DNA from 4 places in the Labrys sp. KB_33_2 genome. Region 3 is predicted to be linked to each of the others. Evidence: riboswitches for the same ligand, from Rfam matches in the RefSeq annotation. Region 3 holds a riboswitch; each other region holds the start of a gene.

Evidence for each region. A riboswitch is a leader RNA that binds a small molecule or an ion and turns the genes downstream of it on or off. The one in region 3 is predicted to bind cobalamin.
Region 1: it holds a riboswitch for cobalamin, as region 3 does, so the genes downstream of both, AB4037_RS21930 (CbtB domain-containing protein) here and AB4037_RS14685 (ABC transporter substrate-binding protein) in region 3, are expected to answer to the same signal.
Region 2: it holds a riboswitch for cobalamin, as region 3 does, so the genes downstream of both, AB4037_RS25935 (aromatic ring-hydroxylating oxygenase subunit alpha) here and AB4037_RS14685 (ABC transporter substrate-binding protein) in region 3, are expected to answer to the same signal.
Region 4: it holds a riboswitch for cobalamin, as region 3 does, so the genes downstream of both, AB4037_RS25945 (ribonucleoside-diphosphate reductase subunit alpha) here and AB4037_RS14685 (ABC transporter substrate-binding protein) in region 3, are expected to answer to the same signal.

What each region holds. Positions count from the first base shown of each region.
Region 1 is NZ_JBFREW010000012.1:160,900-169,606, reverse strand. It holds gene AB4037_RS21960 (alpha/beta hydrolase family protein) at 1-499, opposite strand, end outside; gene AB4037_RS21955 (rhomboid family intramembrane serine protease) at 804-1,979, opposite strand; gene cobT (cobaltochelatase subunit CobT) at 1,976-3,865, opposite strand; gene cobS (cobaltochelatase subunit CobS) at 4,002-4,988, opposite strand; gene AB4037_RS21940 (J domain-containing protein) at 5,283-5,879, opposite strand; gene AB4037_RS21935 (CbtA family protein) at 6,348-7,112, opposite strand; gene AB4037_RS21930 (CbtB domain-containing protein) at 7,131-7,343, opposite strand; cobalamin riboswitch at 7,374-7,519, opposite strand; gene AB4037_RS21925 (histidine phosphatase family protein) at 7,652-8,206, shown strand; gene AB4037_RS21920 (UDP-glucose dehydrogenase family protein) at 8,322-8,707, shown strand, end outside.
Region 2 is NZ_JBFREW010000016.1:59,825-68,016, forward strand. It holds gene metH (methionine synthase) at 1-3,187, opposite strand, end outside; gene AB4037_RS25925 (hypothetical protein) at 3,479-3,784, opposite strand; gene AB4037_RS25930 (2Fe-2S iron-sulfur cluster-binding protein) at 3,786-4,865, opposite strand; gene AB4037_RS25935 (aromatic ring-hydroxylating oxygenase subunit alpha) at 5,027-6,271, opposite strand; cobalamin riboswitch at 6,389-6,593, opposite strand; gene AB4037_RS25940 (ribonucleotide-diphosphate reductase subunit beta) at 6,846-7,961, opposite strand; gene AB4037_RS25945 (ribonucleoside-diphosphate reductase subunit alpha) at 8,090-8,192, opposite strand, start outside.
Region 3 is NZ_JBFREW010000007.1:153,925-162,631, reverse strand. It holds gene AB4037_RS14700 (acyl-[ACP]--phospholipid O-acyltransferase) at 1-1,528, opposite strand, end outside; gene recQ (DNA helicase RecQ) at 1,803-3,659, opposite strand; gene AB4037_RS14690 (CobW family GTP-binding protein) at 3,949-4,917, shown strand; cobalamin riboswitch at 5,026-5,256, shown strand; gene AB4037_RS14685 (ABC transporter substrate-binding protein) at 5,448-6,491, shown strand; gene AB4037_RS14680 (FecCD family ABC transporter permease) at 6,493-7,515, shown strand; gene AB4037_RS14675 (ABC transporter ATP-binding protein) at 7,512-8,315, shown strand; gene AB4037_RS14670 (class I SAM-dependent methyltransferase) at 8,351-8,707, shown strand, end outside.
Region 4 is NZ_JBFREW010000016.1:68,491-73,427, forward strand. It holds gene AB4037_RS25945 (ribonucleoside-diphosphate reductase subunit alpha) at 1-2,336, opposite strand, end outside; cobalamin riboswitch at 2,446-2,766, opposite strand; gene metE (5-methyltetrahydropteroyltriglutamate--homocysteine S-methyltransferase) at 2,868-4,937, opposite strand, start outside.

The DNA.
Region 1 (8,707 bases), on a different contig from region 3:
CGCCGATGGTGCCGGTGTTCAAATGATCCTTGAAGAAAGGCTCCGCCTCCATCGCATCCAGGCTGTCGCTGATATCGGCGGGCCTGAGCCAGAGTTTCATCGTCTCCGCGGCGGATCTGTTCGCCCCGGTATTGCCGGGATGGGTGGGAGCCGCCACCACGAAGCCTTGCTCCGCCAAGGGGGCCGCAATCCAGCTCAGGGCTTGGGCATTGCCGGCCAGGCCGGCCCCATGGGAGAGCAGTATCAGCGGAAATTTCCCCGGCGCGATGGGGGCGTTGCGCCGTGCGGGCGTTCCCGTGAAGAACACGCCGTCACCGAGCACGACAGGCTCGCCGCCAGGCTGCGCAGGATACCATACCGTTACCTCGAGATCGGTGCCGCGCTCCCTGGAAGGAGCGGCAATCCGGCGGACGCCGGCACCGCCATCGGCGGCCGGCGCCTGCTGCGCCATCATCGTGGCGCAAAGGGCGACCGCCCAAACCATGATCCATGCCTTCATCGAAATTCGGGCCCCCGTAGTCGCATGCCTGCAAATGCATCGAGATACGGGTAGGGGCATGTTTCGCCGCCAAGCGCGACCTCGATCGCGTTCAGCTACGCCCGGAATGCGTTTCAGGAAACGCGGCCGGGCCAACTTACTGGCGGGAACGCCTTGGTCGATGCGGCGCAGGGGACCGCTTTCTTCAGGGATGCGGGGGTCTTGCGGCGTGTGCTAACCACCGTCAGCGAGATCAAGAGCGCTTAGAGGATGAGACGTTTGAGAAAATGCGCGGCTATTGTCATATCCCGGCGCCGAGGTGCCCTCAATCCTCGCTGGTCAGCCGTCTCAGGCCGGCCTGGCTTTCGGCTATCGTCGGATCCTGGCTCAAGGCGGCCCTATAGTCGGCGATCGCCTCTTCGCGCCGGCCCAGGGCTTCGTAGATATGGGCGCGGGTGTCGAGAATGGCGGCGTCATTCGGTTCGGCCTTGAGAGCGGCATCGGCATCCGGCAGGCCTTCTTCGGCGCGCCCGAGCTTGAACAGGGACCAGGCCCTCAGATTCCGTACCGCGGCGTTGTCGCGCCCGCCCTTGATGGCGATATCGACATCGCGCAATGCGGCGACATAGTCGTCGCGCTGGGCGAGGATACTGGCACGCAGGAGAAGGGCATCCAAATTGCTTGGGTCAGCGGCGAGCGCCTGGTTGGCCCGATCCTGCAGATCGTCGAGGCGACGCGTTGTCAGCCCCTGGCGATCGGCACCGAATTGCCAGGCCAGCGAGGCTGTGTTGCCGAGCCCGAAGGTCAGAGACAGGAAAGCGAGGCTCGCCAGCGTAAAGGCAAGGCGACGAGGCTCCTGGAAAGGACCGATGCGCCGGGTGATGAGCATGGCCGCAGCCAGGCCGCCGAGAAAGCCGCCGAAATGGCCGGCATTGCTGATGCCGGGATTGAGCAGCCCATAGAGGAAATTGAGGGCCGCCCAGAAGGCGGCGTTGGTCATCAGGGCCCGGCCGAAGGCGTCGCCGCGTCGGGCGCCATAGAATAGGATGGCACCGAGCAGGCCGAACACGGCCCCGGAAGCACCGAGGGAAGAGGGTTCGCCCCACAGCACCGAGGCGGCTGCTCCGGCAATTCCACCGATGGCATAGATCACGAAGGCCTGCAGCCGCCCATAGCTCCGCTCCACCATCGGCATGACCTGCAGCAGCGAGAACAGGTTCAGCGCCAGATGGGGCAGGCTGGCATGCAGGTAGGGCGCGGTGAACAGTGTCCATAGTCGCCCCTGCATGAAGGGGACTTGGCCGCCGGTGCCGAGCGTGTAGAGGATCTCCTGGGATGGCTGCCAGAGTATCCGCCCCAGATTTTCGGGCGAGCCCGCGAACCAGGCCGTCGCCAGCACCGCAACGAGATAGAGCCCGCCGCAGATCGCGCCCAAGAGATAGGCCAGGGGCATCGGCCCGAACAGGGCCCGATGCCAGAGGGATTGCTGTCCGGAGCTCACGCCGCCGCTCGGCGCGAGCCCGACGACCCGGTCTCCTCGAAGAGTTCGGCGAGCTTGTCGGTCATGACGCCGCCGAGCTCCTCGGCGTCGACGATGGTAACGGCGCGCTTGTAGTAGCGCGTGACGTCATGGCCGATGCCGATGGCGATCAGCTCCACCGGCGAGCGGGTCTCGATATCCTCGATCACCCAGCGCAAATGGCGCTCCAGATAGTTGCCGGTGTTGACCGACAAGGTGGAATCGTCGACCGGGGCGCCGTCTGAGATCACCATCAGGATGCGCCGGCTTTCGAAGCGCCCGAGCAGGCGCTGATGGGCCCAGGCGAGCGCCTCACCGTCGATGTTCTCCTTGAGCAGGCCCTCGCGCATCATCAGGCCGAGATTCTTGCGGGCGCGGCGCCAGGGCGCATCGGCCGATTTGTAGACGATGTGCCGGAGATCGTTGAGACGGCCCGGGGAGGCCGGCTTGCCTGCTTGCAGCCAGCTCTCGCGGGACTGCCCGCCCTTCCAGGCCCTGGTGGTGAAGCCGAGAATCTCCACGCGCACGCCGCAGCGCTCCAGCGTGCGCGCGAGGATGTCGGCACAGGTCGCCGCCACCGTGATCGGGCGTCCGCGCATCGAGCCAGAATTGTCGATCAGCAGCGAGACCACCGTGTCGCGGAAATCGGTGTCGCGCTCGTGCATGAAGGAGAGGGCGGAGGTCGGATCGATGATGACGCGCGACAGTCGCGCCGGGTCGAGCATGCCTTCCTCGAGATCGAAATCCCAGGAGCGATTCTGCTGGGCCATCAGGCGGCGCTGCAGCCGGTTGGCCAGGCGTGCCACCACGCCCGACAGGCTGGAAAGCTGCTTGTCGAGATAGGCGCGCAGGCGATCGAGCTCCTCGGGGTCGCACAGATCGGGCGCCTCGACGATCTCGTCGAAACGGGTGGTGAAGGCGCGATAGTCGCTGGCCCGCCGCTCGTTGTCGCGATGCTCGGGCGGCCGCCAGGGCTGGGCAGCCTCTTCGGCGTCGCCGGTCTCGGTGTCGTCGGGCATGTCGGAGGAGGGCGACTCCGCATCCTGCGTCTCGCCGTCCTGGGAATCCTCGTCCTCGGTCTCGGTTTCCTCGAGCTTCATGGAGTCGGAATCGTCCTGGACCTCGCCCTGGTTCTCCTGGTTCTCGCCCTCCTGCTCGCTCTCGGCGTCATTGTCGCGATCGTCGGAGTCATCCGTGTCGGCCTGCGCCTCTTCGGACAGGCCCATATGGGTCAGGAGGTCGTTCATGGCGCGGGCGAAGGCGCGCTGGTTCTCGATCACGCTGTCGAGGCGCGCCAGATCCTTGCCGGCCTTTTCCTCGATGAGCGGGCGCCACAGATCCACCAGCTTGCGGGCCGGCTCCGGCGGAGCGAGGCCGGTCAGCTTCTCGCGCACCATCAAAGCGAGGGCATCCTCGACCGGAGCCTCCTCGCGGGCGCGGATGTCCTCATATTTGCCGCCGCGGAAATAGCGGTCCTCCAGCATGGCGGTGAGGTTGTTGGCCACGCCCGTCATGCGGCGCGAGCCGATCGCCTCGCAACGGGCCTGCTCGACCGCATCGAACACGCTGCGCGCCTGCTCGTTCTGGGGAGCATGCCGGCGATGGACGGCCGGATCGTGACAGGCGAGCCGCAGGGCCATCGCATCGGCTTGGCCGCGCACGATCGCCGCGACATGGGCGTCGAGCTTGCGCGGCGGCTCGGCAAGGCGCGCCTTGTCCGCCATCAGCATCGGCTTTTCCGAAGCGAAGGTCACTTCGAGATCCGGCTTGCGGGCGATGGCGCGCAGGGCCCCGGCCACCGAACGCTTGAAGGCGTCGTTGGGAACATCCTTGGGCTTTTCGCCGGGCTTGCGGTTTGTCGTCATGATCCCTGTCGATCCTGGGAGCGCGGGCGTCGGCGCTGTTGGTGTGCCGGTCTTCAGACCGGCATTTCTTGCCCGCGCCGCTGCAATGCCGGTCCAGCTCCATCACTTGATGGGGCTGGGCAGACCGGCACACCCGATGTTACGTCAGCGCGACGTTCACCGAGCTCTCGGCCAGCTCCGCGCCGAAAGCGCGCTGGTAGAACTCGGCTACGAGGCTGCGTTCGAGCTCGTCGCACTTGTTGAGGAAGGTGACCCGGAAGGCAAAGCCGATATCGTGGAAGATATTGGCGTTCTCGGCCCAGGTCAGCACCGTACGCGGCGACATCACGGTGGAGAGGTCTCCATTCATGAAGGCATTGCGGGTGAGATCGGCCACGCGCACCATCTTGTTGACGATGTCGCGGCCGTTCGGGCTCTTCTGGTAGTGCTTGGCCTTGGCCAGCACGATGTCGACTTCCTTGTCATGCGGCAGATAGTTCAGCGTGGTGACGATCGACCAGCGGTCCATCTGGCCCTGGTTGATCTGCTGGGTGCCGTGATAGAGACCGGACGTATCGCCGAGGCCCACCGTATTGGTGGTGGCGAACAGGCGGAAGGCCGGATGAGGGCGAATCACGCGCTTCTGGTCGAGCAAAGTGAGCTTGCCGGAGATTTCCAGCACGCGCTGGATCACGAACATCACGTCGGGGCGGCCGGCATCATATTCGTCGAACACCAGGGCGATGTTGTTCTGCAGGGCCCAGGGCAACATGCCGTCGCGGAATTCGGTGACCTGCTTGCCGTCTTTGAGAACGATGGCGTCCTTGCCGACGAGGTCGATACGCGAGACATGGCTGTCGAGGTTGATGCGAACGCAAGGCCAATTGAGCCGGGCGGCGACCTGCTCGATATGGGTCGACTTGCCGGTGCCGTGATAGCCCGTCACCATCACGCGGCGATTATGGGCAAAGCCCGCCAGGATCGCCAGGGTCGTCGGCTTGTCGAAAAGATAATCGGTATCGAGGTCCGGAACGTGGTCGGAGGACTGGGAATAGGCCGGTACTTCGAGATCCGTGTCGAAACCAAACAGCTTTTTGGCCGAAACCATGATGTCCGGCAGATTGGCCGGTGTCGTTGCGTCAGTCATTATGCCTTCCTTGGCTGGCGCCAGGACGGCGCAGCCGACAATCAGTTCCAGCGGGCCGGCGGTACTGGCCCCACCGAATTTCCCAGTCTCGCCAGGCGGGCATGGAAAATTCCGCGTCGTCTCCATAGCGTTTTGTGATTTGGTGGAATCACCAAGAATCGCAAAGACGCGTCGAACCAAAGAGCTAGAGCAAAAAGGCGTTTCCGTCTAAACGCGCTTTGCTCGAGGTCGGGCGGGGATCCCCGGGATTGGAACGCGCTCCAAACCTGGAAGCCTCGCCGGTGGTGCGGGCGCTCAGCAGAGCCCAGCGCTACGCAGCGTATTATAGGCCTGGATGATCCCGCGCAATTTATCTTCGCTGGATCGGTCCCCGCCATTGGCATCGGGATGGAGGCGTTTGACCAATGTTTTGTAGCGTGCCTTGATCTCGGGGCCGCTGGCCGTTTCCGGCAGATCGAGCGCCTCGAGGGCCTTGCGTTCCAGCAATTTCAGGCGTCGCCTTTCCGGTTCCGGCGCACTCTGCGTGCGTCCGAAGCCGTGCTCGCCCTCGAAGAAGCCGAAGCCGTCATGGATCTCCGGGCCAGGTTGCGGCCCTTCGCCGCGCTTCTTGGCCCAGGGATTGACGCCCATCGTCCAGGTCGGGCGATGGCCTGTGGCGGCATCGCGCTGATAGGCGCTCACCGAGTCGTCCGGCAGGCCTGCGAAATAATTGTAGGTCTTGTTGTATTCGCGAACGTGCCCCAGGCAGAAATGCCAGAACTGGCCTTCGCGGTTGCGCCCCTTGGGCGCGCGAAATTCACCGGCGTTTCGGCAGCCGGCATGTTCGCATAGCTGTACGCTCGCCGGCTGGACCTCTTCGGCCCTTGGGCGCACCCGGATGCGATCAAACAAGGGCGAGTCCAGATCCATAATGACACACTATGCGAGGGTGAACACAAATGGGCAAGCATGAGCTTGGACGCAAGAGCGTTTTGTAATTTGAGTGAAGCATGTCAAATCGCAAGGACGCTCCAGCCGATCCAAAGGACTGGCTTGGAACCAAACAGTGAGAGCAAACAAGCGTTCATACCTGAACGCGCTTTGCTCTGGGGTTAATTGAGGCGGAATGCCGCTGCAGATTTTGAAATATGGGGTCTGCTGACCCGAAAAAGAAAGAGGCCGCCGAATGGCGGCCCAAGTCTTAGGGAGGAAACGCCCAAGGAGGGCAGTGGGGGAGCGCAAACGCGCATCCACCACGTCCGTAGAGTGATCCTGATGCGTTCATTTCGCAAGTGCGAAATGAAAGAAATTTTGAAAACCGGCCCAAAACCGGGCCGGTGTTGTAAAAATGCGACGTTTGACGTGGTCGGTTGGCCTTTTTCAGCGGCTGGCGGAGGTTTGCAGCAGCTTCTGTGCTGCAACGCCGAAAGCGATCCCGAGCGTTGCCCATAGCACGGCATGGATGCCGAGCGAGGCAACGCGGAACTTCCATAGCACCGTGGCCGAGAAATCCGCCGGGATGTCGTTGACGGCCGGCAGAATCTGCATGGCGACCACCATCACCACCAGATAGGCGGCAGCCCCCACCAAGTTGGCGTTCCAGCGGCCGAGGCTGGCGGCGAGCCGGTTCGCCGTGCCCAGGGCGGCCGCCATCGTCAGCAGGGAGAGCAGGATCATGCCGAAATAAAAGGCGGTCCGCAGGCCGATCGTGTCGGGATTGCCAACGGCCGGCGGCGTCGCCGGATATTTGATCTGCGGTACCAGCATGATGGCGGCAAAACCGACGAGCGCGATCACCCCTGCTGTCGCGCGCGGGCTGAGCGTGCCGATCCGTCCCTGCGCGAAGGCGAAGACCAAAGCGAAGATGCCGCCGAGGGCTGCGCCATAGACGACCATGCCGGTCATGAGGCCGTAGCTGGACTGCACCGGCCGGCTGACCGGGTCTTCCTCATGTTCATGTGCTGCGGCCGGCTGGGAGGTTGCCGGCGTTGCGGATGGCGCCGGTGCGGCGGCGACCGCGTGGCTTTCCTCATAGGCGATAGCGGCATCGACCTGTGGTTCACCGAAGACCCAGGCGAAGCCAGACGCCAACAGTCCGGCCAGGATGCCGATCAGCATCCCCCGGATCAAAAGCGATCTAACCATGTCGTTTGCCTATGCGCCCTAGTGGCAGGGGAAGCCGAGCAGATGGCGAGCGTCGTGCACGAATTCGTGGATGTAGACGCCGGGAATCAGCGAGGTCGCGCCTTGTTCGGCGCCGACGAAATAAATGGCGAGTACGGCCAGGAGCACGGTGAAGAGCGCCCAGGGCAAGATCTCGCGGACCGGGATGGCGATCGGCTGCTGGGCGACGGGTGCCAGAGTTGCGGTGGTCATGAAAAGCTCCTTGGGATTACGCGTCCCGCTACGAGTCATGCTGCCTTGGAAGAGGTCTGACTTCCGGACGGCGCCCAAGCGCCGCCGTTCACAGTGGCGCGACCGTGCCGGATTCACACCGGCTTCCCACCCTTGGCAAAGCCCTTCCATAAGAGCCCAAGTCACGAACATGTCAATATTCCGGAAGCGACTTAGAGCATAAGTTGCGCGACTTTTTGGACGATACCATGCGTTGAAACAAAAACTTAGGGAGCATGATCCGATTGGTTCGGTCGAATCATGCACTCTAAGTCTTGGGAACTGCCGTCATGACACCACGCCTGATCCTGCTATGCCATGGGGCTACGCCTGCGGTGCGCGCAGCGGGTTTTCCCCTCGATGAGGCGCTCGATGCAAGAGGGCTGGCTGCGGCGCGGAAGCTGGAAGGGCATTTCGGCAGGCCGGCCCGCATCCTGAGCAGCCCGGCGCTCAGGGCTCGCCAGACCGCGCAGGCCCTCGGCCATGATCCTGAGGTCGATGAAGCCCTGCGCGAATGCGATCATGGCCGCTGGGCAGGGCTTGCCCTGGACGCGGTAGCGGCCGCCGAACCCGAGGCGCTCCGGGCATGGCTGACCGATCCGGATGCCTGCCCGCATGGCGGAGAGAGTGTTGCAACCCTGATTGCGCGGGTCGGCGCCTGGCTCGATGGCAGGCGGTTCGAGGGGTATACGCTCGCCGTTACCCACGCTTCGGTGCTGCGCGCCGCGGTCGTTCACGCCCTCGGGGCCGAGGCTCGTTCCTTCTGGCGTATCGATGCCGCCCCGTTGGCGACAGCCGATCTCAGGCCATCCGGCCGGGGCTGGTCGCTGCGGTTGAAGGCATAGAGGCGTTGAGCAGGGCCCTCCAACGGAGTTCCTCTCTTTTTTCGTCATTGGCATGTCGCCGGGCCTTTTGTAGACACGCGTCTGACGGATTGGTCGTCCAAACAGGATTGATGTCATGCGCGTTGCAATGATCGGTACGGGTTATGTCGGCCTGGTGACGGGGGCCTGCCTCGCCGATTTCGGCCATGTCGTCACCTGCGTCGACAAGGATCCAGCCAAGATCGAGGGCCTGCTGGCCGGCCGCATGCCGATCTACGAGCCGGGCCTCGAGGATCTGGTGGCCCGCAATGTGCGTGAGAAGCGCCTGTCCTTCACCACCGAGCTTGCGCCCGCCGTCCGCGATGCCGCCGTGGTGTTCCTGGCTGTCGGCACACCCTCGCGCCGCGGCGACGGGCATGCGGATCTATCCTATGTCTATGGCGCGGTGCGGGAGATCGCGGCGGCGGTCGAAGGCTTCACCGTGGTGGTTACCAAGTCGACCGTACCGGTCGGCACCGGCGA
Region 2 (8,192 bases), on a different contig from region 3:
GCTTGGTGAGCTGCTGGCGCAGGGTGTGCAGGCTTGCGAGCTTCCGGCTGCGGTTCTCATCCGTATACAAATGTATATCGTCGCTGACGGCGTTCGCCGGCCAGAAGCCGATTATGGCTTTTGGCCGGAACCATTTCTCCGCGATGATGCGTGCCAACATGGCCTGGGCATCGTCGAAAAGCTGGCGTGCAGCCGCTCCCTGCTTCTCGTCGGACAGGATGGCGGGATAACGCCCCTTCAGTTCCCAGGTCTGGAAGAACGGCGTCCAGTCGATGTAGCGCGAAAGCTCGGCGAGATCGTAGTTCTCGAAGACCCGTGTTCCCAGGAAGGATGGTTTCGGTGCCGTGAAGCCTGTCCAATCCACCTTGTGGGCGTTGGCCCTGGCCTTGGCGAGCGGCAGGCGCAGCTTGTCGGCCTCGCTGCGGGCATGCGCCGCCGCGACCTTGGCGTATTCGGCCTGGACGGTTTCGACATAGCCCGCCTTGTTCGCGGGGGACAGCAGGCTGGAGACGACGCCGACGGCGCGGCTCGCATCCGTCACATAGACGGCCTGGCCACGGTCATAGCGCGGATGCACCTTCACGGCAGTATGGACGCGGCTGGTAGTGGCGCCGCCGATCAGCAAGGGGATGTCGAAGCCCTCGCGTTCCATCTCGGCGGCGACATGCACCATTTCGTCGAGCGAGGGTGTGATCAGGCCGGACAGCCCGATGATGTCGACCTTCTCCTGACGCGCCACCTCGAGGATTTTTGCCGACGGCACCATCACGCCGAGATCGATGATCTCGTAATTGTTGCAGGCGAGCACGACGCCGACGATGTTCTTGCCGATGTCGTGTACGTCGCCCTTCACGGTCGCCATCAAAATCTTGCCGGCGCTCTGGCGTTCGCCAGTGCCGCCATTGGCAAGCTTCTCGGCCTCCATATAGGGCAGGAGGCTGGCGACGGCCTGCTTCATCACACGAGCCGACTTCACCACTTGCGGCAGGAACATCTTGCCGGCACCGAAGAGATCGCCAACCACGTTCATGCCGGCCATCAGTGGCCCTTCAATGACGTGCAGGGGACGTGCGGCCGCAAGACGCGCCTCCTCGGTATCGGCATCGATGAACTCGGTAATGCCATTGACGAGCGCATGGGATATGCGCTGCTCGACCGGCCACTCACGCCAGGCGAGATCCTTTTCCTTGGCTTCCTTGCCGGCGGCGCCACGGAAACGCTCGGCCAGTTCGAGCAGGCGTTCGGTCGGGTTCAGCTCCCCGCGCGAGGGCCGGTTGAGCACGACATCCTCGCAGGCTTCGCGCAAGTCCGGATCGATGGATTCATAGACGGCGAGTTGCCCGGCATTGACGATGCCCATGTCCATGCCGGCCTGGATGGCATGGTAGAGGAACACGGCGTGCATGGCCTCTCGCACCGGCTCATTGCCGCGGAACGAGAAGGAGAGATTGGATACCCCGCCCGAAATATGGGCGTGGGGCAGGGTGGTCCTGATCTGCCGCGTCGCCTCGATGAAGGCGACGCCATAGCCGTTATGTTCCTCGATGCCGGTGGCGACGGCGAAGATGTTGGGATCGAAGACGATATCCTCGGGCGGGAAGCCCGCCTGCTCCGTCAAGAGCTTATAGGCTCGGCTGCAAATGGCGACCTTGCGTTCCAGCGTATCGGCCTGTCCCTGTTCGTCGAAGGCCATCACCACCACGGCCGCGCCGTAGGCCCGCACCAGGCGGGCATGGTGAAGAAAGGCTTCCTCGCCTTCCTTCATGGAGATCGAATTGACCAGCGGTTTGCCCTGCACGCATTTCAGGCCGGCCTCGATGATTGAGAATTTCGAGGAATCGATCATAACCGGCACGCGGGCGATGTCCGGCTCGGCGGCGATCAGGTTGAGGAACTCGACCATGGCCTTTTCGGAATCGATCAGGCCCTCGTCCATGTTGATGTCGATGATCTGGGCGCCATTGGCGACCTGGTCGCGGGCGATGTCGAGTGCGGTCGCATAGTCGCCGGCGGTGATGAGCTTACGAAACTTGGCAGAGCCGGTGACGTTGGTGCGCTCGCCCACATTCACGAAGGGGATGGTCGCGTCGAGCGTGAAGGGCTCGAGCCCCGACAGCTTCATCTTGGGTTCGATCTCGGGAATCGGGCGCGGCGCGTGCCGGCCGACCGCTTCGGCGATGGCGCGGATATGCTCCGGCGTCGAGCCGCAGCAGCCGCCGACGATATTGACCAGGCCGTCGCGGGCAAAGCCCTCGATCTGCGCCGCCATCGCCTCTGGGCTCTCGTCATACTGGCCGAACTCGTTGGGCAGGCCGGCATTGGGATAGGCGCAGACGAAGGTATCCGCGACCGTGGAGATCTCGTCGAGATGCGCCCGCATCGCATTGGCACCGAGCGCGCAATTGAGGCCGATGGTGAAGGGACGGGCATGCCGCACCGAGTGCCAGAACGCCGTCGGCGTCTGCCCGCTGAGGGTGCGGCCTGAGAGATCCGTGATGGTGCCCGAGATCATCACGGGCAGGCGCACTTCCTTTTCGCCAAACACTTCCTCGCAGGCGAAGATGGCGGCCTTGGCGTTGAGCGTGTCGAAAATGGTCTCGATCAGGATGATGTCGGCGCCGCCGTCGATGAGGCCGCGGATCTGCTCGGCATAGGCAATCCGCAGATCATCGAAGCTGACGGCGCGATAGCCGGGATTGTTGACGTCCGGCGAGATGGAGGCGGTGCGATTGGTTGGGCCAAGCGCGCCGGCGACGAAGCGCCGGCGCCCGTCCTGCTGCTCTGCCTTGATTGCGGCTCGGCGGGCGAGGCGCGCACCATCGCGATTGAGATCGTAGACCGCCTCCTGCATGCCGTAATCGGCCTGGGCGATGGAGGTGGAGGAGAAGGTGTTCGTCTCCAATATGTCGGCGCCGGCCATGGCATAGGCGTAATGAATCGCCTCGATCGCGGCAGGCTGGGTGAGGGTGAGAAGGTCGTTGTTGCCCTTGAGATGGCAGTCGCAGCCGACGAAGCGCTCACCCCGGAAATGGTCCTCCTCGAAGCCGAGCCCCTGGATCTGCGTGCCCATCGCGCCGTCCAGGATCAGGATGCGCTCGCGCGCGGCGGCGGTAAGGGCGGCGAGGATCTCCGCGCCCCGATCGGTTGGGGCAGGCGCGGCGAACAGGGCTTCGACCGGAGCGCTCATCACAAGCTCCTATAACGGAATTACGATATCAAGATATCCTTATATGATAGCGCTGAGAAAAGAGAGGTCAAGGTGAACTATCCCGGAAGCGCCGGTTTTCTGTCTGGGATTGCTGGGGGATGGTGGAGAAGGGAAGAGGCGGACGGAACATCCATAGGCGCTGGGTCAAGGCAACGAGGCCTCAATTCTTTACCCTCCCCTGGAGGGGGAGGGTATTATTGCGCTTTTCGCCTTGATCCCGCGCCTATGGATGTGTCGTCCGCCCTCCAACTTCTGCTATATCTGGCTGGCTTAGGCATCTGCCCGCAAACGCCGCCGGCCTGGTCGCCGACCGACATGATCGCGCACCTCGTCGAGCAGGCTGCTCAGATGCGGCAGCAGCGGATTGTCCGGGATCGAGGCCTTGAGCAGCAGGACTTTCAGATCGACGGCTTCCCTGGCCAGGTCCGCACCGTCTTCGCGGCTGAGGATCCAGGCCAGCATCAAGGTGCGGGCTCGCTCTTCTGGCAGTGTCGGACCTTCGTCCCGAGAAGCCTCCAGGATGGAGTGCACGATGGCGGCGTCGACGTCGACGGTGTTCTGCGCGGCAATCGTCATCTCAAGCCTCGATCTCGACACGGCCGAGCGGCCGGGTGCAGCAGGCCAGCACCAGGCCGGCGGCGATTTCCTCCTCGCGGATGCCGCCCTGGTGGGTCATGGCGGTCTCCCCCGACAGGCATTGTACCTTGCAGGTGCCGCACAGGCCCATTGTGCAACCGGTCGGAATGTTGAGGCCGGCGCCGCGGGCGAGCTGGAGAATGGTCTCGCGGCTGGAGGCCGGCACCTCGATGCCGGATCTGGTGAAGGCCACGCTGGCTTCGCCGGCAAGGGCTTCGTCCGCACCGATGTCCTCCATTGGAGTTTCGGCCGGCTGGAAGCTCTCTTCATGATAGCGGCGCATGTCGTAGCCATTGGCTTCGAGCATGTCCTTGACCGCTGCCATGAAAGGCGCGGGGCCGCAGCAGAACACTTCGCGCTCGCGAAAATCCGGTGCGATCAAGCGCAGGGCCGGAGCGTTGAGCCGACCCTGGAAGCCGGTCCAGGTTTCATGGGCCTCGGTCTCTTCCACGATCCAGGCGAGGCGCAGGCGCTGCATGCGTCCGGCCATGCGCTCCAACTCCTGGCGGAAGATGATCTCGCCCGGCCGGCGTGCGCAGTTGACGAAAGCGATATCGGTGGCGGCGCCGTGATCTTCGGCAAAGCGGGTCATCGACATCATCGGCGTGATGCCGGATCCGGCCGAGATGAAGAGGTATTTTTCCGCCGGATGACGAGAGAAGCTGAACTGGCCGAGCGGGCCGTAGGCCTTCAACCGCGTGCCGGGTTTGAGGTTGTCCAGCATCCAGCGCGTGCCGATGCTGGAGGCCTGCGCCTTGGCGGTGACGCTGATAGAAAGCGGGCGGGAAGGGCTCGACGACAGCGTATAAGTGCGCAGCACCGGCCCGGCCTCGGCCGGGATCTCCAGCGTGATGAACTGGCCGGGTTCGTAGCGGAACCAACCCTGTTCGGCGGCGCGGAAGGTGAAGGTCGCGACGTCGCGGCCCTCATGGATGATCGAAACGCATTCGAGCGCCTGGCTCTGATCGTTCCACGGCGGCGTTTCGTCGATATGCCTGAATTTTTGTGTGGCGATCGGCATGATGTCTGCCCTTGTATATGTCGGTTTCGCTAACACCCTCCCCTGGAGGGGGAGGGTCGACGCGAAGCGTCGGGGTGGGGTGATTTTCACCGGCTGCTGTGTTTCTCACCCCACCCCGTACTTCGTCCGACCCTCCCCCTCCAGGGGAGGGTGAAAAGGCGCTAGGCCACGCTGCGCAGGCGGACGCCGTCGTTACCCAGCGCCGCTTCCATGGCGTTGCGATACCACTCGACGAACTGCATAACGCCGCCCTCGTGTTCGGGGGCGTAGGGTCCGGGCGTGTAGACGGGCGAAGAGACGCCGAGCTGGTTTTCCTCGACGATCTGGCGGTCCTGGTCGTTGGTCATCTGCCAGACATGGGTGAGTTCATCGAGATTATAGTCGACCCCTTCGACCGCATCCTTGTGCACCAGCCATTTGGTGGTGACCTGGGTTTCCTTCGGCCCGATCGGAAGCACGCGGAAGCTCACGGCATGGTCGCCCAACACGTGGTTCCAGGTGGTGGGATAGTGGAAGAGCAGGAGGGCGCCGATATTGCCTTCTTCGATCGTCGGGCTGAGGGGGCGTTGCACCGCCGGTTTGCCCGACATCGTATAGCTGGCGGCATTGCGCAGCAGCGGCATGCGGGCCATGCGGAACTGGCCGTCACCGGAAATGCTGAAGGTGCTGGGCAGGCCGGCTTCCTCGCAACGCCGCCAATGCTGGCCGATGAGCGGATCCTTGTCGGCACCCTGGATACCCGTCACCGTCGGGGCTTCTGGGAAGGTACGGCAAAGCTCGGGATGATTACCCGCGCAGTGGTAGCACTCGCGGTTGTTCTCCCACACCAGCTTCCAATTGCCCTTTTCGACGATGGTGCTCTCGAAGGCCACCTTGGTGTTTTTCAGGCCATGCGGTGCCAGATAGGGCATGGCGCCGGCGCGGAAGGTCTCGAAATCGGGTGCCTCCTTGGCAAGGCAGATCCAGATATAGCCGGCCACGCTCTCGCAATGCACGGGCTTCAGCCCATATTGCGCGGCGTCGAAGCCGGGGCCCATGTCGCGGGCGAACAGCAGGCGCCCGTCGAGCTCGTAGGTCCACTGATGATAGGGGCAGACCAGCTTGGCGACGCTGCCGCGCTCGGCCGCGCAGAGCCGTGATCCCCGGTGCCGGCAGGAATTGTGAAAGGCGCGGATGGCGCCGTCACCGGAGCGCAGCACGATCACCGGATAGTCGCCGACCTGGAGAGTGAAATAGCTGCCCGGCTTGCCGAGCTCGCAATCATGGCCCGCGAACAGCCATTCACGGTACCAGATATTCTCCATATCCAGCCGGAAGTACTCCGGGTCTGTGTAGAATTTGCCCTCGAGCGTGGTGCCCGGTTGATGGGTCCGGAGGCGGCCCAACATGTCCTGATGCGCTGTCATGTCAAAATCCCGCGTGACAACCAATGCGTTGACTTGGCAGCGGGATGGGAAAGCGGCTCGGCGATCTGCGCCGGTGAAAAGGCGCAGCCAAACCTCCTCCCGGAACGCCCACCGCGTCCGTCGGTTTTCTTCGCGGCTGGTTTCCGGGCTCAGGAGCGGCCTTCCGGCCCGATCGCGACGCCTTCCCAGGTCTTCCCGACCCAGTGGCACTTGCCGCGATCTTCTCCTCTACCGTTGCGGGGGCAGCGCCGGATTTGGACCGGCTTCCCAATTCTCCGGCCCGCCTTGGGGGCGAACCGGCACCTCGAATGAGGATTAGAATACATCGAGTCGGCGCACCGACTAGAGGCGATGCGACGGATGATGGTGTGTTCAGGACATTGTCATCGAGAGCTTGAGGAAGGAAGGTCGGGAAGGAGACATTGAATGTCCATCATTCCCCGCATGGCGGGGGATGATGGAGCAACCTGTCCCACTCCTTTCGAGATGTTGGGATCTGAAATCTGGATGAGGGGCCATGATTCCCCATCCCAGCTTTCCTCCGATTTGTTCCGAAGACCTCGAAAGCGTGCCTTCAATCCCAGCTCAGCGCGCCACCGTTCTGATATTCGATGACACGCGTCTCGAAGAAGTTCTTCTCCTTCTTCAGGTCCATCGCCTCACTCATCCAGGGGAAGGGGTTCTCCACGTCCGGGAATACCGGCATGAGCCCGAGCTGGGCGCAGCGCCTGTTGGCGATGAAATGCATGTATTGTTCGCAGGACACCGCGTTGAGGCCGAGGAAGCCGCGCGGCATGGTGTCCCGGCCATAGGCGGCCTCCAGTTCAGCGGCTTCGCGGATCATCTGCTGGAGATCGGCTTGGAAGGTCAGCGTCCACAGATGCGGGTTCTCGATCTTGATCTGGTTGATCACGTCGATGCCGAAGTTCAGATGGATGCTCTCGTCGCGCAGGATGTACTGATACTGCTCGGCGATCCCCACCATCTTGTTGCGCCGGCCGAGCGAGAGGATCTGGGCAAAGCCGGTATAGAACCACATGCCCTCGAAGATGACGTAGAAGGCGACGAGATCGCGCAGGAAGGCCTGGTCGGCGTCCGGCGTGCCGGTCTTGAAATCGGGATCGTCGAGATGCTGGGTATGCTTGAGCGCCCAGGCCGCCTTGTCGGTGATCGAGGGTATCTCGCGATACATATTGAAGAGTTCGCCCTCGTCGAGCCCGAGGCTCTCGACGATATATTGGAAGGTGTGAGTGTGTACGGCCTCCTCGAAAGCTTGGCGCAACAGATATTGCCGGCATTCGGGGTTGGTGAGGTGGCGGTAGATCGCCAGGACGATATTGTTGGCGACCAGGCTCTCGGAGGCGGCGAAGAAGCCGAGATTGCGCTTGAGCATGCGCCGCTCGTCCTGCGTCAGGCCGTCCTTGGACTTCCACAGCGCGATGTCCGCCTGCATCGATACCTCGGTCGGCATCCAATGGTTGTTGCAGCCGGCGAGATATTTCTCCCAGGCCCATTTGTATTTGAGCGGCAGGAGCTGGTTTACGTCGGCGCGGGCATTGATCATCCGTTTCTCGTCGACCGTGACACGGCCGCCCTCGCGGTCGATCGCGCCGAGGCCGGTCGCATCCGCCGTGCTCTGTGGCAGGGGAAGCTGGGCTGCGGGCGAGGTGGGTTCGGACCAGTCGAGCATCGTCATCGTTTTCTTATCCTCAGAGCGTTTTCCAGAAAAGTTGATAGACTTTTCGCTTAAGAAAACGCGTCAAAACAAAGAGTTGGAGAGCAAGGCGCGAAAGGGAAAAATCGCACCTCGTTCTCGGCTCACTGGCACGCTTCGCAGTCGGGGTCGTGGATGGAGCAGGCCTTGCCCCACGCTTCCGACTGCAGTGTTTCCGGCTGAGTCTCGATCAGGATCGGCGCGGCC
Region 3 (8,707 bases):
TCGGCTTGGTCGGATCGAGCGGATAGGCCCGGCAGATCTTCAGGAAGGGCTTGACCCACCAGGCCTTGGCGATGGTGTGATCGATGGCGAACACCGGGTCCTTGTCAAGCAGGGCCAGGACCAGGCCGGCATCGAGAAAGCTGACATGATTGATCGCGATGATGCGATGCGGTGTCGGCGTCTCCAGGTTCTCGATGCCCTTGACCTCGAGGCGGTAGATCAGCCGGTAGAGCAGCAGGATGAGGTCACGGAAGCGGCTCATCGGCAGGACATAGAGCAGGACGATGCCGGCGATGATGTTGAGGATGGCGATACCCAGAAACGCGACCGGCGTGGTCAGGCCGAATTGGGCCTGCAGCAGGGAGAGGCCGCCGGCGCCCACCACCATGAATATGGCGGTGATCACGTTGCCGCCGGCGATGACGCGAGCCCGTTCATCCTTGGGAGCCCAGTGTTGTACGGCGGCGTAGGCGGGAACGATGAACAGACCTGCTGCGACGGCAGTCAGGATCAGCACGAGCGTGGTCTGAATGCCGTTGGCGCTGGCAAGATAGCTCATGACGCCCAATGGCACTTCGGAGCGCGTGGTCGCGAAGGCGATCACCGCTACGACAAGGCAGAACACGCCCATCAGAATGCAACCGATCGGCGAGAGCAGCAGGATGATGCGGCCGGCGGCGAGGCGGGCCGCCAGGATCGAACCGAGAGCGATGCCAATCGAGAAAGCGGTGAAGAACAGCGAGTTCACCGTATTGTCGCCGCCGATGACATCATGGGCGAGCGATGTCGTCAGGGACAGGATGACAATGCCGATCAGCCAGAACCAGGCTACGGCGAGCGATCCGATCAGGAGCTTACGGTCGGCTGCGACCAGGCGGACCAACTGGTAGCTGGAACGCACGACATTCCAATCGACCTTGAGGTCCGGCGCTGCTTGTCCCGTCGGTGGAATTGCGCGAGCGAACCACCAGCACGCCACGGCGATCACGATCATGACGCCGGCTACCAACGTGCTGGGCAGATCGGGTGCCACGATATTGGCACCGAGTGTGCCGATCAGGATCGAAAGAAAGGTACCGGCTTCGATCAGGCCATTGCCGGCCGGCAGTTCTTCAGGCGCGAGATGGTCGGGCAGGATGCCGTATTTGACTGGCGTGAACAGGGTTCCCAGGACCCCCATCGCCAACATGCTGAAGAGCAGCACGGGAACCGAATGCATCGCGAAGCCGACAGCAGCGATGGCAATGATGACAATCTCGACCAGCTTGATGCGTTGCGCCACGACGGCCTTGTCGTAGCGATCGGCCATCTGGCCCGCCAGACCGGACAGGATCAGCCCCGGTGCGACCAGCAGGGCGCTTGCCAGGGAAACCAGACTGTTGCTGCCTTCCATCGGCGCCGTCTGGGCGATGCCGTAGACAGCCAGGACGATCAGGGCCTGTTTGATGAAATTGTCGTTGAAGGCGCTGAAGAACTGGCTCCAGAACAGGGGCCAGAAGCGGCGGGCGGACATCAGCGATGCGAGCATCGGCGTGGTTCCTGGATGGGCGCGTACCGGGCGCGGGAGAATCGCATTTAAGTTAGCGTTCGTTCACTAACTTAAAATGTATGGTAAACGGCGTCAAGGCGGGGGAGGTTGGCGCAGGTCCGGCATGTGCGCCGCTGCACAATGGCTGGAGCCATCGGTATCGCGTGGCCATCCTAGAGCAAAACGCGTTCAAGTGTGAACGCTTATTTCCTCTAACTCTTTGTTTCGACGCGTCTTTGCGATTCTTGGTGATCCCGTCTCTTCGCAAAACGCTTTAGCCTTCGCGCCTGACGACTTCCAGGAAGAGTTCGCCGTAGCGCTCCAGCTTCGCCTGCCCCACGCCCGGTAGGGCCAGAAATTCGGGCAGGGTGCCGGGGCGCTCGCTCGCCATGGCGCGCAATGTGGTGTCGGCAAAGATCATGTAGGGCGGCACGCTTTGCTCGCGGGCGAGCCGACTGCGCTCGGCGCGAAGGGCGGCGAACAGGGCGCCGTCGCGTTCCGACATCTCGACCTCACCCCGCCGAGCGCGTTTTGCCTCGGTGCTCTTGCGTGGCCGGTCGCGGCGGAAGACGATTTGCCGCTCACCCTTGAACACGGCCCGCGCCTCTTCGGCCAGGATCAGGGCGCCATGAGCCTCGTGGTTGACATTGACGAGGCCGGCGGCGGTGAGCTGGCGCAGCACCGATTGCCAGGTACGCGCCTCGATGTCCTTGCCGGCCCCGAAGACGGGCTGGTTGTCGTGGCCGAAGCGCTGGACTTTCTCCGTGACCTTGCCGGTGAGCACGTCGATGATATGGGCGGCGCCGAACATCTGACCGGTGCGGTAGATCGCGGCCATCGCCTTGACCGCGGCATCGGTGCCGTCCCAGCTCTCGACCGGCGAAAGGCAGGTATCGCAATTGCCGCAACGGCCGGGATGGGTCTCGCCGAAATGAGCGAGGATGGCCTTGCGCCGGCATTCGGCGGTTTCGCAGATGCCGAGCAGGGCGTTGAGCTTGCCGAGTTCGACCCGCTTCACCGTCTCCGGCGCATTGCCCTCCTGGATCATGCGGCGGCGCTGTACCACATCGGCCATGCCGTAGCTCATCCAGGCATCCGAGGGTAGGCCATCGCGCCCTGCGCGGCCCGTCTCCTGGTAATAGGCTTCCACCGAGGCCGGGATATCGAGATGGGCGACATAGCGTACATCAGGCTTGTCGATGCCCATGCCGAAGGCAACCGTAGCGACCAGGCAGAGATCTTCCTCCTCCAGGAAGGCGTCCTGGTTGGCGCTGCGAACAGCCACTTCCAGGCCGGCATGATAGGGCAGGGCGCGGATACCCTGCTCGTTCAGCCATTGCGCCGTTTCCTCGACCTTGGCGCGCGATAGGCAGTAGACGATACCGCTATTGCCCTTGTGCGCAGCCAGGAAGGCCAGCAATTGCCGGCGGGCGTTGTCACGCTCGACGATGGCGTAGCTGATGTTGGGCCGGTCGAAGCTGGTGGCGAAGACCTCGGCCTCGTTGAGACCGAGCCGCTCGATGATGTCGGCGCGAGTGACCGGGTCGGCCGTGGCAGTGAGGGCGATGCGGGGCACGCCGGGGAAGGAAGCGGCGAGGCCGCCGAGTTCGCGATATTCGGGCCGGAAGTCGTGGCCCCATTGGCTGACGCAATGGGCCTCGTCGATGGCGAAGAGCGCGATGTCGGCATCGGCGATCAGCGACTGGAAACCCTGTGTCGCCACACGCTCGGGGGCGACGTAGAGCAGGTCGAGCTTGCCGTCCATCAGGGAGCGGCGGACCTTGTAGGCTTCCTCGCGCGACAGCGAGGAATTGAGCGCCGCCGCGCGCACGCCAGCCTGCTTGAGCGCCTCGACCTGGTCGCGCATCAGTGCGATCAGCGGCGAGACCACGATGCCGACGCCGTGCCGGCACAAAGCCGGGATCTGGTAGCACAGCGACTTGCCGGCTCCGGTCGGGAACAGCACCACGGCATCGCCGCCTTCGGTGACATGGCGCACCACCGCCTCCTGCTGGCCGCGAAAGGCGCTGTAGCCGAATATGGCGTTGAGGACGGAGAGAGGATCTTGAGGAGAAGAGCGGGTCATGCCTGCAGGATGCACCTTTGGAGCCTGATTCCATTCCAGGGACATCATGGACACTTACCCGACAGGGGCCATGATTCGAAAATCTCCCACGTCGATTTCCCACGCTGACAGGCAATTGCGGTGGAACGGTCGCGGTCGCGAATGCCGGCAATGTGCCCCTCGGCCAGAATGCGGGTTACACCCGCAACACCGTTGACGGTCTACCGAGATGTTGACGGTCTACCGAGATAAAGATAGTTATGTTATAACGTTTCATGTAAATGAAGCCCATTCTGGCGCCCGTGGTATCGACATGCTCCCAGGCGCCTGCAACGGATCAAGGAATTCCGACATCATGCAGCCCGCCCCGCAGACACCCGTCACCGTCCTCACTGGCTATCTCGGAGCAGGCAAGACCACGCTTCTCAACCGCATCCTGACCGAGAGCCACGGCAGGAAATATGCTGTCATCGTCAACGAGTTCGGCGAAGTCGGCATCGACAATGATCTCGTCGTCGATACCGACGAGGAGATCTTCGAGATGAACAATGGTTGCATTTGCTGCACGGTGCGCGGCGATCTCATCCGCATCATCGAGGGCCTGATGCGCCGACGTGACCGCTTTGATGCCATCCTGATCGAGACGACCGGGCTGGCCGATCCCGCGCCGGTCGCCCAGACTTTCTTCGTCGACGACGATGTGCGCGCCAAGACCAGGCTCGATTCGATCGTCACAGTGGTCGACGCCAAGCACCTGCTCGGCGAAATCGAGACAGCGCATGAGGCCCAGGAGCAGCTCGCCTTTGCCGATACGATCCTCCTCAACAAGACCGATCTGGTCACGGCCGGGGAACTCGAACGGGTGGTGAAGCGGATCCGTCGCATCAATCCCACCGCTACCCTCCACGAGACACGCCGCTGCGATATCGCGCTCGACAAGGTGCTGGATCGCGGTGCCTTCGACCTCGACCGCATCCTGGAAGCCGAACCCGATTTTCTTGCAGGATTCCATGACCATGAGCATGACGACCATGTCGGCAGCTTCGCCCTCGTCGCCCGGGAATCGCTCGACCCTGGCAAGTTCATGCCCTGGCTGAACACGATCGTGCAGCAATTCGGCACCGACATGCTGCGGCTGAAAGGCATCATCGCCTTCGACGGCGATCCCCAGCGCTTCGTGGTGCAGGGTGTGCATATGCTGATCGAGGGCGATCATCAGCGCCCCTGGAAGCCAGAAGAGGAGCGCAGGAGCCGTCTGGTGTTCATCGGGCGTAATCTGCCGAAAGACGTGATCGAACAGGGGTTCCTGGCCTGTCGGGCCTAAAGCGTTTTGCTCCAGGTGAGGGAAGGCGCGCACTGGGGCGGGAAAACAGGGCTCGCCATCGTCCGCCACCCGCTTTGCATATTCGCTTGACCGCGATCGGGACACCCCGGTAACTGTGGCACTGACGGTTCCCGTCGGGTGCGAGCCCGATGGGAGTAATAGGGAACACGGTCCGGCTTTCTCGAAGCCCATGCCGTGGCTGCCCCCGCAACTGTAGGCGGATTGCCGAGCATCCTCGTGGCGCCAAAAGCGCCATGCCACTGTGGGTGACCCCATGGGAAGGCAGAGGCAAGGCCGATATCCGCGAGCCAGGAAACCTGCCGTCATCTCGATCAATCCCATGTCACGGGCGGGGATGCCCGGAACAGGAGACAATGTGACGTTTCTTCCCGCCATCTCGGGCCGTCGCCCACCTGTTCCCTCCACTTCGCGCCATCAGACCCTCTGCCATAGCCTGGCCTGAGGGCGTTTCCCGTTTTCGGCCCTGCGCCGAACAGCGCCATCTTCCTATCGCGAACCGAGAGAACGTCATGACTTTTCCCAAGGCAAAGGCCTGCTGGTCCAGCTTCGCCGTCATGCTTGCGGCCGGCTTCAGCCTGACGCTGAGCATCGATCCAGCCGCCGCCCAGGCGACCAAATATCCGCTCAAGATCGCCAATTGCGGACGCACCGTCACCTTCGAGCATGCCCCGCAGCGCACTGTCTCCGTCGGCCAGAGCGGTACGGAGGTTCTCTACCTCCTCGGTCTTGCCGACAAGGTGGTGGGGACGGCCGTCTGGTTCGGCCCGGTTCTGCCGGGCTATGAAGAGGCCAACGTCAAGATTCCGCGCCTGGCCGACAATGATCCGAGCTTCGAAAGCGTGATCGCCAAGAAACCCGACCTCGTGACCGCCCAGTTCCAGTGGCATGTCGGCCCCAGTGGCATCGTCGGCAAGCCCGAGCAGTTCGAGGAACTGGGTGTCCAGACCTATGTTTCGCCCGCTGATTGCGTCGGCAAGGACAATTCCAGCGGTGGCGACGGCACCCGCGGCACCCTTTTCACCATGGATCTGGTCTATCAGGAGATCAGGGAACTCGCCGAGATCTTCGACGTGCAGGAGCGCGGTTCGAAGGTCATCGCGGACCTGAAGGCACGCGAGGAAGCCGCCCGCCGCAAGATCGCCACCGGCGATGGCAAGGTCTCGGCTGCCTTCTGGTTTTCGAGCGCCAAGGTCGATGTCGATCCCTATATGGCCGGCAAGAACAGCGTCCCAGGCTACATCATGTCCGTCCTGGCTCTCCGGAACATCGTGGAAAGCGAGGAGGAATGGCCGAGCGTCGGTTGGGAGACCGTCGCCAAGGCAGATCCCACCATCATCGTCGCCGGGAGGATGGACCGTCGCCGCTATCCCGCCGACGACATCGCCGTGAAGCTCAATTTCCTCAAGACCGATCCGGTGGCGAGCCTGATGCCGGCCGTCAAGGAGGGCCATGTCGTGGAAATGGACGTCCAGGCCATGCAGCCGAGCGTGCGCGTCGTCGACGGCATCGAGATGCTCGCCGATGCCATCCAGCGTTTCGGCCTGAAGCGTTGAGATGAACCGCGCTGTCACGCGATTGCTGGCAATCGGCATGCTGGCGCTGGCCGTGCTGGTGTTGGCGCTCTGGCTGGGCGCCGCCATCGGCGAGACGGCCATCCCGATGGAGGTGGTGGCCAAGACGGCGGCCAACCGCCTGTGGGGCGCCGGCTACATTCTCGATCGCATCGATGAAGGCATCGTGTGGAACTACAGGCTGAGCCGCGCCGTCGTCGCGGCCTGCTGCGGCGCGGCCCTGGCGCTGTCGGGCGTCGTGCTGCAGTCGCTGCTGCGCAATGTCCTGGCCGATCCCTATGTGCTCGGCATCTCGGCCGGGGCATCGACGGGGGCGGTCGGGGTCGCCATTCTCGGCCTCGGCGCGGGATTTTTGAGCCTGCCGGCCGGCGCCTTTCTCGGTGCGCTGGTGGCCTTCGGTTTCGTCGCCTTGCTGGCGATGCGATCGGGGCGCGGAACCGGCGCGGTGATCCTCGCCGGCGTGGCTGGGTCTCAGCTTTTCAATGCCCTGACCTCCTTCATCGTCACCAAGGCGGCCAATGCCGAACAGGCGCGGGGCATCATGTTCTGGCTGCTGGGCAATCTTTCGGGCGTGCGCTGGCCGGATGTCTGGCTGGCCCTGCCGATCACGGCCGTGGGGCTGCTGGTCTGCCTCTGGCACGCTCGCGCGCTTGATGCCTTCACCTTCGGCACGGAATCGGCGGCATCCCTCGGCATTTCCGTCCGGCGCGCTTATGTCGTGCTCGTCGGCGTCGCGGCGATGATGACGGCGGTGATGGTCAGCATCGTCGGATCGATCGGCTTCGTCGGTCTGGTGATTCCGCACGCCGCGCGGATGGTGGTGGGCGTGCGCCATGGGCGATTGCTGCCGGCCAGCGCCCTGATCGGCGCCGTCTTCATGATCGTCGCGGACATTCTGTCCCGGATCATCATCCCCGGCCAGGTCCTGCCGATCGGGGTGATCACGGCCCTTGTCGGCGCGCCGGCCTTCGCTCTCATCCTCAGCCAGAGAAAGGCGACGGCATGAGCCTGTCGGCACGCAATCTGTCCTGGTCGGCGGGCGGGGCCTCGATCCTGCAGGGTGTATCGCTGGAGGTTCGTCCGGGCGAGTTGCTCGGCATCATCGGCCCGAACGGCTCGGGCAAGACCAGCCTGATGTCCCTGCTGGCCGGTATCCGCCGCCCGCAGGGCGGCGAGGTGTTGCTGTCGGACCAGCCACTCCACGCCTTGGCTCGCCGCGAAATCGCGCGCCGGATCGCTCTGGTCGAGCAACAGGCCGAGACGGCCGATCGCATTACCGCCCGCCAGGCCGTGGAGCTCGGGCGGACGCCGCATCTGGGTGCCTTCATGCCCTGGTCTGGCAAGGACGATGCCATCGTCGACCTCGCACTGGAGGAGGTTGCCATGACCAGCCTTGCCGCTCGCCTGTGGCATACGCTCTCGGGCGGCGAGCGCCAGCGCCTCCACATCGCCCGCGCCTTGGCGCAACAGCCCGAAATCCTGCTTCTCGACGAGCCCACCAATCATCTCGATATCGGCCACCAGATCGGCCTGCTGCATCTGGTTCATCGCCAGAACCTCACTGTCGTGGCGGCCCTGCATGATCTCAATCATGCGGCGATGTTCTGCGATCGGGTCGCGCTGATGCAGGCGGGGCGGATCGAGGCGATCGGTCCTCCGTCCGAGGTGCTGACGGCTTCGCGCATCCAGTCGGTCTTCGGTGTCGCCGCTGAGGTTGTCCACGACGGTACCGGTGGCTGTTTCATCCGCTATCGGCATCCGGATCTTCCAGTGCCGCGGCCGGGCTGGGTCGCGGCTGCGTCATGACGCGGGCTCAACCGACAGATGAGGAGGGCCGACGGATGACGGGCGCCAGTTCAGCGAATTTCGATCTCAAGGAAGAGATCCGTGATTATTGGTCGAGGCGTTCGGAAACCTTCGACCGCGCCTTCGGGCATCATATTCCCGAAGGGCCGGAATTCGAGGCCTGGGCCGCGGCGATCCGCGATCATCTCGGTACCGAACCGCGCCGGATCCTCGATCTGGCTTGTGGGACGGGCGAGATCACCAAGCTGCTGCTGGCGCTCGGCCACGAGGTCACGGCCCTGGATTTCTCCGAGGCCATGTTGGCGGTGGCCCGTCGCAAGCATGCCGGCCGGCAGCGCCTGCGCTTCCGGCTCGGCGACGCCGAGAACACCATGGAACCGGAAGGCGCCTAT
Region 4 (4,937 bases), on a different contig from region 3:
ATGTTGGAGATCGTCGCCGTCGGCGCGATCGCCATGGTGTTGGAATTGCGCATGCCGACGGTCTTCACCCGCTCGCGCAGGGCGTCCCAGGGCAGGGTCGTGCCGGTGTCGAAGGCCGCGTTGTCGCGCGTCTCGGCCAGCAGGCCGACCGAGTCGATCGGCAGGACGCCCTGCGACCACAGCGAGCCATCGAAACTGGGGTAGCGACCGCGCTCGGCCGCCAGGTCTGTTGAGGCCGAGATGGCATGGAAGGACACGGCTTCCATGCTCTCGTCGGCAAAGCACACGGCGGCTTCGGAGGCATAGGGCAGGCGCAGGGCCTGCAGGGCATCCTGGAAGCCCATGATGCCGAGACCGACGGGCCGGTGCTTGATGTTGGAACGCCGTGCCTCGGGAATGGTGTAGAAATTGATGTCGATGACGTTGTCGAGCATGCGCATCGCCGTCGTCACCGTCGCCTTGAGCTTGTCGAACATCAGGCCGTCGGCGTCGACATGGGCAGCGAGGTTGACCGAGCCGAGATTGCACACGGCAACCTCGTCATGGGAGGTGTTCAGCGTAATTTCGGTGCACAGGTTCGAGGAATGTACCACGCCGACGTGACGCTGGGGCGAGCGGATGTTGCAGGGGTCCTTGAAGGTGATCCAGGGATGCCCGGTCTCGAACAGCATGGTCAGCATCTTGCGCCAGAGATCGATGGCCCGGATCTGCCTGAAGACGCGGAGCTCGCCGCGCGCGGCGCGTGCCTCATGCGCCTCATAGGCGACCTTGAAGGCGGGACCGTAGAGGTCGTGCAGGTCCGGCGTTTCGTCCGGTGAGAACAGGGTCCAGGGGCCATCCTGTTCCACACGTTCCATGAACAGATCCGGCACCCAGTTGGCGGTGTTCATGTCATGGGTGCGGCGGCGGTCGTCACCGGTGTTCTTGCGAAGATCGAGGAATTCCTCGATGTCGACATGCCAGGTCTCCAGATAGGCGCAGACCGCGCCCTTGCGCTTGCCGCCCTGATTGACGGCGATTGCGGTATCGTTGGCGACCTTGAGGAAGGGCACCACGCCCTGGCTTTCGCCGTTGGTGCCTTTGATATGGGCGCCGAGCCCACGCACATTGCTCCAGTCATTGCCGAGGCCACCGGAATATTTGGCGAGCAGCGCATTGTCCTTCACCGCCTTGAAGATACCTTCGAGGTCGTCGGACACGGTGGTCAGGAAGCAGGAGGAGAGCTGGGCGCGCAGCGTTCCCGAATTGAACAAAGTCGGCGTCGAGGCCATGAAGTCGAAGGAGGAGAGAAGATTGTAGAATTCGATCGCCCGCGCCTCCCGGTCGATCTCGCGCAAGGCCAGGCCCATGGCCACGCGCATGAAAAAGGCCTGCGACAGCTCAAAACGCGTGCCGCGCACATGCAGGAAATAGCGGTCATAAAGTGTCTGCAGGCCGAGATAGTCGAACTTGAGATCGCGTTCGGGCTTGAGGGCAGCGGCAAGGCGGGCGAGGTCGAAGCGGCCGAGCTCCGGGTCGAGCAGTTCGTTGGCGATGCCGACGCGGATATAGTCATGGAAATACTCGGCGTAGCGGGTCGCCATCTCGGCCTGCGTCGCCTGGTCGGGACGGCCTCCGACGAAGCTGAGCGCCTCGCGGCGCAGCTTGTCGTTGAGCAGCCGGGCGCTGACCTTGGCGTAATCAGGTTCGGTCTCGATCAGGGTGCGGGCGGCAAGGATCGGCGCGATCGCCAGTTCGTCCTGGCTGATGCCGTCATAGAGATTGCGTTGCGTCTCGTTCAGCACGGTCTCTGCATCGGTGTCGGCAAGACCTGCGCAGGCTTCGCGCACCAGGGCGGTGAGGCGCGCGTGGTCGAGCGGTAGCAAGGAGCCCTCCGCCGTCTTCATCCGCAGGGCAGGGGCGATGGCGGTCCGTGCCTCTGTCTCGGTTGCTCGTTCCAGGGCGCGCTCTTGGGCGTGCTGTTCGCGATAGAGCACATAGGCACGCGCCACCTTGTGGTGTTCGCCGCGCATCAAGGCGAGTTCCACCTGGTCCTGGATGTCCTCGATATGGAAGGTTCGGCCCGCATCGGCACGGCGGGTCAGGCCGGCAACGATCTGGGCCGTGAGTTCGGCGACAATGTCATGCACCCGGCGCGAAGCAGCGGCCGAATTGCCCTCGACGGCGAGAAAGGCCTTGGTCAGGGCCACCGAAATCTTGGAGGCATCGAAAGGCGTGACGGCGCCGTTGCGGCGAATGACCTGATAGCCCGGTTCCGAGGCCGGCTTCGCCCTGTCGGCGCCGGCAGCCGGAAAAGGCGTCTTTGTGGTCGTGGCAGTTTCGAGATCGAAAGACATTCGGCAAACCCCAAAATGTTGGAGGCTTGGGCCGAAGGAACGCGTTCCGCGTCGGCGCAGGCATATGCGCCACGAGCAAAGCGATCCGTCGGGGCACCCCGCCCGAGGAAACGATAACCAGCCACAGGCAGGTCTCCTGGCTCGCGGGTCGTTGCGAACTGTCTGCCTTCCCGGCGAAGGGCGGGTTGAACCCGCCTTCCGGCCAGTGGCACAGCGACAGCCCGCTCTCCGCTTACAGTTGCGGGGGCAGCCCCGGCTTTGCCCTAGAGCGTCTTGTGTTTTGAAAGCGTCGCTTCAAATCGCAAAGACGCGTCGAACAAAAAGTTCGAGGAAAAGTGCGTTTTCACCAAACGCGCTTTGCTCTCGGGCTCACCGGATTCCCTCTTAGCCTCGGACAGCGAATCCGAGGACCTGTGGATACAGCATCTAGTATGCCTGGGTGTCTCTATGTCAATACATGGTGTATGATGCCCTTTTTTTCAACGGGGACAAGGCGTGCCGGAGGACGAAATTTGTCCCCCGGCAGGTTTTTCACGCGGACGCCGCCACTCTCGCTGGAGCGGTCTCTTCACGAAGTTTGCGGGCGGCGGCAACCATGTTGACGAGGGCCGGGCGGACCTCGTCCCAGCTGCGGGTTTTCAGGCCGCAATCGGGGTTGACCCAGAGCTGATCGCCGGCGATCCGCTCGCGTGCCTTGGCAAGGAGGTCGCGCATCTCCGCCACGGTGGGGCAGCGGGGAGAGTGGATGTCATAGACGCCCGGCCCGATCTCGTTGGGGTAGCGATAGGCCCGGAACGCATCGAGAAGTTCCATTTTGGACCGAGCAGTCTCGATCGAGATCACGTCTGCATCCAGGCCTCCAACGGCATGGATGATGTCGTTGAACTCCGAGTAGCACATATGGGTGTGGATCTGCGTGGCATCGTCGACGCCTGAGGCGGCGAGGCGGAAACAGGCGACCGCCCAGGTCAGATAGGCCTCCTTTTCGGCGTGTCTGAGCGGCAGGCCTTCGCGAATGGCCGGCTCGTCGATCTGGATGATGCGGATGCCGGCCCGTTCCAGATCGCCGACCTCGTCGCGCAAGGCGAGGGCGATCTGCCGGCAGACCTGCTCGCGCTCGAGGTCGTCCCGCACGAAGGACCATTGCAGCATGGTGACCGGTCCGGTCAGCATGCCCTTGACAGGACGCTTGGTCAGGGATTGTGCGAAGCGTGCCCATTCCACCGTCATGGCCCGGGGACGCGAGACATCGCCATAGATGATCGGCGGGCGCACGCAGCGCGAGCCGTAGCTCTGGACCCAGCCATGCTGGGTAAAGGCATAGCCGGCCAGTTGCTCGCCGAAATACTGCACCATGTCGTTGCGCTCGAATTCGCCATGCACGAGAACGTCGAGGCCGATCTCTTCCTGCCAAGTGATCGCCTGGGTGGTTTCCTGTCGCAGAAAACGCTGATAGTCGGCGTCGTCGATCCAGCCCTTTGCGTGGTCAGCGCGTGCTTTGCGCACGGCGTCGGTCTGGGGGAAGGAACCGATGGTCGTGGTGGGAAATTGCGGCAGGCCGAGCCATTCCTGGGCCCGGCGGCGCAGCGTGTAGGGATGCCGGCGCTCGCTCATGGCCGGCGTGAGCCCGTCCATGCGGGCGGCGACGCCGGCATCATGTATACGAGCGGATACACGGCGGGCCGCAGCTGCTGCGTCCGATTGGGCGAGTTCATCAGCGACGGCCCGCCGCCCGTCGACCAGGGCTGCCGACAGGGTCTTCAGTTCCCCGATTTTCTGTATCGCAAAGGCCAGCCAGCTCCGGAGTTCAGGATCGAACGCGCTCTCGGCCTCGACATCGTAGGGAACGTGGAACAGGGAACAGCTCGGAGCGAGGACGACGCGGTGGGGGCCGAGGGCTGCAACCGCCGGCTCGATCCGATCAAGAAGGGCAGTCAGGTCGCTCCGCCAGACATTGCGCCCGTCGATCACGCCCAGCGATAGCACCTTGTCGGCGCTGGCTCGTGCGACCGCCTGCCCGAGCTGGCTTGGCGCCCGCACCAGGTCGAGATGCAGGCCGGCGCTGGGCAGGTCGAGTGCCAGGTCGAGATTGTAGCCGAGGCCGCCGAAATAGGTCGCGATCATGATCTTCAGATCGGAGACCGTGCTGGAAAGGACGCCATAGGCATGGCGCAGGGCGGCCCGCGCGTTCTCGTCGAGATCGAGCACGAGACAGGGTTCGTCGAACTGCACCCAGTCCGCGCCGGCCGCGGCCAACCTGTGCAGGATCTCGGCATAGACGGGCAAGAGGCCTGGCAGCAGGGTGAGCGGATCCAGGCCCTCGTCCTTGCTCTTGCCGAGCAGCAGATAGGTCACCGGGCCGATGAGCACGGGGTGCGTGTGGAAGCCGAGCGCTACGGCCTCCCTGAATTCGTCAATGGGCTTGGCCGAAGCGAGTTCGAAGGCCTGGCCGCGGCGAAATTCGGGAACCATGTAGTGATAGTTGGTGTCGAACCATTTGGTCATCTCGAGAGCGGGGACACCGCCGCCGCCATGGCAGCAGCCCTCATGGCCACGATCGTCATGGCCCCGCCTGCCGCGCGCCATGGCGAAATAGGTCGA